Ketobacter sp. MCCC 1A13808: one gene and its partner. The protein of the gene in region 1 interacts with the protein of each later gene in a pairwise test. Links are inferred from orthologs where the notes say so. Each region holds a gene or a part of one and is shown on either strand. Other genes may lie near its edges.

Region 1 (3,729 bases):
ATGGAAGCAGACCTGCCTGCCAGCGAGGTTTAACCTTCCAGAATCACAAACGCAACGGCCTGCGCCTGCTCATCCGACAACGACAAATGGATTTGAGTGACGCCCAAAGCATTGGCCTTTTCCTGGGTGGCTCCACTTAACTCAAGAAACGGAGCACCCAAGCCATCATTGCGAACCGTTATTTGTTTCCAGGTAATGCCTTTGGCAAAGCCGGTACCCAATGCTTTAACCAAGGCTTCTTTGGCGGCAAAGCGTTTAGCCAGAAAGGCCGGGCCGTTCTTTTTAGCCACAAATTCGTCGTATTCAGGCTCTGTCAAAAGGCGTTTGGGAAACTTCGCCCCCATTTTCTCCATTGAATCACGCATACGCTGCACTGAAACAATGTCGGTGCCAATACCGATAATCATTGGCGGGCTTGCAGCATCAATTGCTTCATATCCTGTACCGCCGCCTTCAGCCCGGTGAACATCGACCGGGAAATAATGCCATGGCCGATATTCAATTCATTTATCCCGGGTATCGCGGCAACCGGAATGACATTATGGTAATACAACCCATGCCCGGCATTCACGGTCAAGCCCAGCTCTTGCGCCAGCTTTGTACCTTCAACAATACGATTTAGTTCATCCAGCTGCTGCTGGCCACTGCATTCGGCATACCGACCGGTATGCAACTCGATAACAGGGGCCGCGACCTGTGTTGCCGCCTCAATTTGTTTCGGATCCGCATCAATAAACAGAGAGACCTCACATCCCGCAGCGCTGAGTCGTGAAACCGCTTCACGGACCCGTGATAATTGACCCGCTACGTCCAGCCCACCTTCAGTGGTAAGCTCTTCCCTTTTTTCAGGCACCAGACAACACAACGGCGGACGCACTGACTCGGCAAAACCAATCATCTCGTCGGTAACCGCCAACTCCAGGTTCATCCGGGTATTTAACGTCTCCATCATCAAGTGAACATCCCGCTCCTGAATATGGCGGCGGTCTTCGCGCAAATGTATCGTAATACCATCAGCGCCGGCTTCTTCCGCCAGCAACGCCGCTTGCACAGGGTCCGGATAACGGGTACCGCGCGCCTGCCTTAGCGTCGCCACATGGTCCACATTCACACCCAATAAAATTAATTTGGAATTGGTCACGATTGCCTCAATTGAGTAAACAATTCTCTGCTCCGCAGAGGTTTATCCCCCAGGTGGGGTTGCAACGCCAAGCGACTGAGCCGTTTGGCGGCTTTCAGAACGTCGTTATCTTCATACTCGTTACGCTGAATTGCAAGTAGCTCGGCCCCGCTAAAACAACGTACACTGAAATCACCGTGACGGGGTCGCACTGCAATCGCGCCAAAACCCTGATCCGGCTGGTATAAGTACAGCCGTTGCGAATGAATTGGCTCACCGCTGCTATCCAGGTGCAAATCCAGCTCATAACCCAGCTCGGCTAACAACTGATGCTCAAAAATACGTAACGTAGGTTCCAGCGCACCGCACTGCAAATTCACCAAGGCTTGCCAGTAATAGTCGTAAAGGGCGATTGAAGGCTCTTCTTTATAAAGTAAGCGCACCAATAGCTCATTAAGATACAGTCCGCTATAGAGTTGAGATCCGGTCAGACCAAAACCGTTCTGCGCAGGCTCTACCTGCAGCCCGGTTCGCAATTCGTTGCGGCCCTGAAAGCGGACCAATAAGGGGGAGAATGGCTGCAACATGCGCGCTTTCGCACCCTGCTTGCCCGACGCTCTTACACCTTTAAACAATACGGAGACACGACCGTGATCCCGTAAAAAGAAATCAGCGATCAGGCTGGTATCCCGGAATGGCCGGCTATGCAGCAAAAATCCAGTATCGCTGCTAGTATTGGCCATCGTCGTAGCCCAGGCTACGCAGCGCCCGCTCATCATCAGACCAGCCGCTTTTTACCTTGACCCAAAGCTTGAGCATGACCTTGGATTCTATAAGCGTTTCGATATCGGTACGGGCATCAGAACCTACCTTTCGCAGCCGATCCCCCTTGTCACCGATTACAATACGTTTCTGACTGGATCTTTCAACCAGTATCAGGGCACTGATATGGCAAATCTGCTTTTTGTCGTATTCGAATTCCTCGATTTCCACGGAGCAGGAATAAGGCAACTCCTTACCCAGCTGCCGCATCAATTTTTCACGTACGATTTCTGCCACCAGAAAGCGGGTAGATCGGTCGGTTACCTGATCTTCGCTATAGAAATGCTCACCTGCCGGTAGACGTTTGAATATTTCAGTTTCGAGAGCATCCAATTGCTGATTGCGCAACGCAGATATGGGCACGATAGCCGCGAAGTCTCTTTTCTCTGACAAGACCTCTATATGCGGCAGCAACTTTTGTTTTTCTTCCAGTGTATCAACTTTGTTAATGGCCAGAATCACCGGGGTAGGATTGGACATCAGTTTACGCAACACGTAATCATCACCGTCATTCCACTTCAAGCCATCCACGACCATCACAATCACGTCGACGTCTTTTACCGAGCCGGTGGCAGCCCGGTTCATCATCCGATTAATCGCCTTGGGTTCGCTTTCATGAATACCCGGCGTATCCACATAAATAGCCTGTACAGAGGTTTCGGTACGAATGCCGATAACACGATGGCGGGTAGTTTGAGGCTTGCGCGATGTAATACTGATTTTCTGACCCAACAGATGGTTCATTAATGTGGACTTTCCCACATTGGGCCGACCTACAATTGCGACATAACCACACTGGTTGCTGACATCAGAATCCGTCATTTAATTATCCGTTCCAGGGTCAGTTTCAATAGAAAGCGTTGCATCTTGGTTCCCGGCATTTTCCAATTCAGCCAGCATTTTTCCGGCGGCAATCTGTTCTGCCTGTCGCCGGCTTTGGCCTTTGCCACGAAACACTAAGCCGCGCTCAGAAACCGTGCACTCGACTTCGAAATGTTGCGAGTGCGATTGCCCGCCGATATCCACAATCTCGTAGCCGGGCAAAGCAAGTTTACGGGACTGCAACCATTCCTGCAGCCGGGTTTTATTGTCTTTGGTCGTATCCTCCAGCGACAAGGTTTTGAGCCGGTCGGCATACCACTCCAACACTTGGCGCTTGCAGGAAGGCATCCCCGCATCCAGATACATGGCACCAATAATCGCTTCCACCGCATCGGCCAGAATCGAATCCCGACGACTGCCGCCGGATTTCAATTCACCGGGTCCGAGTAAGATATAAGGCCCTAACCCAAGCTGTTTGGCAACACGGGTCAAATAAACCCCCTTAACCAAACTCGCCCTGAGGCGACTTAATTGTCCCTCCCGCGCATCCGGAAACTGTTCAAACAAAGCCTCCCCGATAATAAAATTCAAAATGGAGTCACCCAAAAACTCCATTCTTTCACTATTATGCGTACCATTGTGGCTACGGTGGGTTAGGGCGAGCTGTAATAGATCGGGCTGCTGAAATTGATAGCCAAGGGCAGGCTGCAAGTCTAAATAACTATTATGCATATTAACGGTCAGCGTTTTGCTGAAAAACTCGCTTCGTGATGGAACTTGACCATAGCGTCAATGTTGCCGTACATCGGAATTCTACGCTCATACACCACGTCGATTTTTACCATGCCGTCTTCTTTGGAAATCACCACCTCTTCTGCATCCAGCTGCACATTGTTTACCTGCAAACGCTTGTTGATCGTTTTACGGATTTCTTTAGGGGCCATGGAGCGCGTGGCGTCTTCTTC
Region 2 (4,624 bases), on another replicon or contig:
TCAATCGTGTGCTTGCGTTTCTTATCCAGTTTCGGGGTTTGATCCAGATCCACCACAATGCCGTCTATTCGCGCTCGAACAAATCCGTCAGCACGTAGCTCCTCGAATAAGTGGAGGTGCTCCCCCTTTTTGTCCTGTACCACCGGTGCCAGCAGCATGTAACGATTTTCCGCTGCTAACGCCATCACATCATCTACCATCTGGCTGATGGTCTGTGCTTCCAGGGGAAGGTCGTGGTCTGGACAGCGAGGAGTGCCTACGCGGGCATATAAAAGACGCAGATAGTCGTAGATCTCAGTGATGGTGCCAACAGTGGATCGGGGGTTATGAGAGGTGCTTTTTTGTTCTATGGATATGGCAGGAGAGAGCCCTTCAATATGATCAACATCCGGCTTCTCCATCAATGACAGGAATTGTCTGGCATAGGTAGATAGGGATTCTACGTAACGTCTTTGACCTTCTGCGTAAAGCGTATCGAAGGCCAGAGAGGACTTGCCTGAACCTGACAAGCCAGTAATGACAATAAACTTGTCGCGCGGAATGTCCAGGCTGATATTCTTTAGGTTGTGAGTGCGTGCGCCACGTACTTGGATGGTGTCCATCGTTACCCCCGCCAATGAAAACCCGCAAGTATAAAGGGATTGTACAGCGGGAACTACTTAATAGATGGCTTGAGCCGGATTGTGGATCTGATAAGAGGGTTAAAAGGGCCTGTTACACAAACTAAATGTACTTTGTGGATCATTGGTCAGCGCCAGCACTTCGGGAGAGAGGGTATCAGTGGTAGAATCCTGCCCAATTTGATCGGATAAGATTTTTTGATGAACTCTTCAGAAGCTCGAGCCACATGGTCCCTTGCCAGCCTATTCGGGTTGCGTATGTTGGGCTTGTTTATGATATTGCCTGTTTTTGCCATTTATGGTGAGCAGTTGGCGGGCTCGACCCCTCAGCTAATTGGGCTCGCGATAGGTGCTTACGGTCTGACTCAGGCGTTGTTGCAGGTCCCCTTTGGCTTATTGTCTGACCGTATTGGTCGTAAGCCCGTTATTATATTAGGGTTAATTGTATTTTGTGTCGGAAGCGTGGTTGCGGCGCAGTCCGAATCAATTTATGGCGTGATAATCGGCCGAGCCCTTCAGGGAGCGGGTGCCATAGCCAGCGCAGTTATGGCGTTGCTGGCAGATCTGACCCGTGACGATCAGCGCGCCAAAGCCATGGCTTTAGTGGGCGCGAGTATTGGCTTGTCGTTTTCTCTTGCCCTTATTATAGGTCCGGTAATTGCCGGTATTGTTCATTTGCAGGGGCTTTTCTGGGTAACGGCGTTGTTGGCTGTAGGAGGGATCGCAGTCACTGTGTGGGTTGTTCCGGATCCGGATAGTCGGCGGGTGTTCCGTGATACCCGGCCCGTCATGGATAATCTTGTCGATGTTCTGAAAAATCCCGATCTACTGCGCCTCGATTTAGGAATCTTTCTGCTGCATATGGTGTTGACGGCAAGCTTTGTTGTATTGCCAAGCTGGTTGGTGGGGCAGGCTAATATCGAGAGCACTCATCATTGGCTGGTTTATCTTCCTGTACTGTTTGGTTCTTTCATTCTGATGCTGCCGCTTATGATCATGGCGGAAAAAGCAGGTAAGGTGAAACAGGTTTTCTTGTTCGCAATTGCACTGTTGGTGGTGTCACTCCTGGCTATCAGTCTGTGGCATCATAGCCTGGTATCAATTCTGTTAGGCTTGTTTGTGTTCTTTTGGGGCTTTAATCTGCTGGAAGCATTGCTGCCGTCATTGGTGAGTAAGCTGGCTGCGCCGGGGTACAAAGGCACCTCAATGGGCGTTTACTCCACTTGCCAATTTTTGGGCGCTTTCGTAGGCGGTGCAGGCGGTGGCTGGTTATTGGGTAATTTTGATGGTGCCGCAGTCTATATGGTTGGCAGCGGGTTGATTGCAGTTTGGTTTCTATTTGCCTTAGGTATGAGGCAGCCGCCAAACTTACATAGCCTGACGTTACAGCTGAGCCATGCTTCTGACCTGGATACGCATGTTTGGGTCAAGCGTTTTATGGCGATTGCGGGGGTGGAGGAGGCCGTCGTGATCGTCGAGGACAAAATGGCTTATTTAAAAGTGGATAAAAGTCGGCTGGATCAAGAACAATTGTTGCAATTGTCCCAAGCCTCCGTATAAATAAGATTTATTTCGAATACACAAAAGCATACAGCAATATAGAGAAGCGGGAGAGTTTCATGGCACAGCGCGGTGTGAACAAGGTAATAATAGTGGGCAACCTGGGGCAAGAGCCGGAAACGCGGTATTTGCCCAGTGGCGGGGCCGTCACTAACGTGTCCTTGGCGACCAGCGAAACGTGGAAAGATAAAAACAGCGGCCAGATGCAGGAGCGTACAGAGTGGCATCGCGTTGTATTTTTTAACAAATTGGCAGAAATTGCAGGCGAATATCTGAAAAAAGGCTCCAAAGTTTATATTGAAGGCTCGTTACGAACCCGCAAGTGGCAAGATAAAAGCGGAAATGACCGCTACACCACTGAAATTGTGGCCTCAGAAATGCAAATGCTCGACTCTCGTGGCGGAAGTGGTGATTCTGGTGGCGGTTTTGATGGTTACGATCAGATGCCCGAAGCGCAGCAACCGTCTTCCTCTTCTTCTCCTGCTCAGAGTAGCAGTACGCCTGCTGGTGCTGACTTTGAAGACGATATTCCGTTCTGATGTGCATCCCGATACCGGAATTTGGTCCAGTCACTTGATCAAGTGACTGGGTCGGGGGAATCGGCGTATTTCAATTGTTTTATTGAAGCAAAGACTTAGGCGGGATTTCTGCCATACTGAATGAGTATTTGTTTGCAATAGTGTTAACAGGTACTAGCTTGAATGTCCTCTCTGGCATAGGGAGACGTGAACAAATTATGTTAAGCTGCTGCTGCGCTTAAGATAATAAGAATAAGATAAAGCTCAAAAGAGCCGTCAAGGAGAGGAAGCCCTTCCAGTCGAATTATGAAGTTACGCAACCTGATTATACTTGGTGTCTGCTCAATTATTGTTTTTGCTATTTTGTTCTTACCAGCAAGCTTGTTGTGGCGTGCCGCCTCAGGCTCTTTGGCAGGTCTGCCGCTTCAGGTCGAAAGAGTCGGTGGCAGTGTTTGGGATGGTTATGCCGTAGCCAATCTGCGCAACCCTGCGTTGCGAGGGCCGGTAGTTATAGATTGGGACCTTAAGGCCCTCCGTTTGATTTTGGGCGAAGTCCGTTTAGGGCTGCGGGTTGAAGGCCAGGCATTCCAGCTGACCGGTGATGCTTTCACAGGGCTCTGGGGTAAGGGTGCAAACGACCTTAACGGGGATATTCAGGCCAGAATGCTGGATCAGATGCTAAGAGAATTCGGTGTGTCCGCTGGTGGTGCGCTAAAAGTGAACCAAGTCGGCTTTAATATAAGCGGAAACCGGGTATCTTCAGCCGAAGGTCAGATAACATGGGGTGGTGGTATGGTTACTGCGCCCGGCCGCGGCAGAAGCAACCCCATCGATTTTCCACCGGTGAAAGGTGAGCTTTCCGAAAACGAAGGCAATTTGATGCTGGCGTTTACGGAAACAAAGGGCAATAAGTCGTTGGGCGAACTGGGATTACTGCTTGAAAATGGTGTCGCGAGTGTAAAAGTGTTACAGCGAGTGTTAAGGCTTGCGGGTATGGAAGCCTCGGGTAGTGACGACAAAGTTTTGGTAAATATGCAGCAACCGCTGCCATTCTGATATTTAGTTATTGAAGAATGCTAATCTGTTATTGAAGAGTACCGTCTTATTCGTATGCGTTGAACCATCGGTTAAAGTGAGGTTCATAGAACCAGAATAAGAATAAGAATTAAGAAGGGCAGGAGATTACATTGACAGCGGATCCCCAAACCAATCCTTGGGTGAGTAAAGGCAACATACTGGCGTGTGCCGTCCTGGTAATTGCTATTGCCTATGTGTTGGTGCAGATAGTGTATTTGTTCGTAGATACCTCTGTTGGCGATGCCCCCTCGGTTTACGGGGATGGCAATACGGCTGGTATGCCGGTGAGCTCCGAAGGCAGCAAGGTCGATACATCGGCTATCGCTTTGTGGAGTCTTTTCGGCAAGGAAGGAGCGAAGCCGGTCGAAACCACTCAAACCACAGATGTGGATGCTCCTGAAACGCGCCTTGCATTGGAGTTGCAGGCTGTTTTCGTTTCGCCCGATAAAGAACGCTCTTCCGCCATGATTGCAGAAGCCCGTAAAGAAAGTCTTCTGTACCGTGTTGGCGATAAGGTTCCCGGTAATGTGTCTTTGGAAGCAGTGCACCCTGACCGTGTACTTTTGAACCGCAACGGTTTGCTGGAAGCACTTTATTTTCCTGAGAACGCAGGAGCGGGCATGAGCCGAGCTGGGTCAACCGCGCGTGGACGTGATGCGCGTTCCGCAAACTTGATGCGTCGTTCCGGGTCAGATAGTGGTCGCAAGGCATTTGGCTCACGACCCGGCGCTGGTGGTGGTCTGTCGCAAGCGGATATGCAGGCAGCCATGACCGGCCAGATGGTGGGCGCTTTACGTGAACAATTGGATCAGAACCCGTCTGAAGTACTGACTCAGTTCGGGCTGGCGT

What was found. The genes of interacting proteins can lie anywhere in the genome.
Region 2: the proteins of recO (region 1) and ssb interact in binary tests that used the Escherichia coli proteins (3 or more experiments, as listed by UniProt). The link is inferred for Ketobacter sp. MCCC 1A13808 from one-to-one orthologs.

What each region holds. Positions count from the first base shown.
Region 1 is NZ_VRKW01000020.1:36,903-40,631, forward strand. What follows is about bases 1-3,000. They hold recO (DNA repair protein RecO), read right to left. Parts: upstream 1,864-3,000; coding sequence 1,138-1,863; downstream 1-1,137. Other genes in these bases: FT643_RS21355 (response regulator), read left to right, coding at 1-33; FT643_RS21360 (holo-ACP synthase), read right to left, coding at 30-407; pdxJ (pyridoxine 5'-phosphate synthase), read right to left, coding at 404-1,141; era (GTPase Era), read right to left, coding at 1,850-2,764; rnc (ribonuclease III), read right to left, coding at 2,765-3,000. Also shown: more of rnc, read right to left, coding at 3,001-3,496; FT643_RS21385 (DUF4845 domain-containing protein), read right to left, coding at 3,505-3,729. UniProt on the Escherichia coli protein: Involved in DNA repair and RecF pathway recombination.
Region 2 is NZ_VRKW01000019.1:17,219-21,842, forward strand. What follows is about bases 988-3,979. They hold ssb (single-stranded DNA-binding protein), read left to right. Parts: upstream 988-2,239; coding sequence 2,240-2,719; downstream 2,720-3,979. Other genes in these bases: FT643_RS20975 (MFS transporter), read left to right, coding at 988-2,180; gspN (type II secretion system protein N), read left to right, coding at 3,005-3,754; FT643_RS20990 (type II secretion system protein N), read left to right, coding at 3,886-3,979. Outside these bases: excinuclease ABC subunit UvrA, read right to left, coding at 1-602; more of FT643_RS20975, read left to right, coding at 822-987; more of FT643_RS20990, read left to right, coding at 3,980-4,624. UniProt on the Escherichia coli protein: Plays an important role in DNA replication, recombination and repair. Binds to ssDNA and to an array of partner proteins to recruit them to their sites of action during DNA metabolism. Acts as a sliding platform that migrates on DNA via reptation.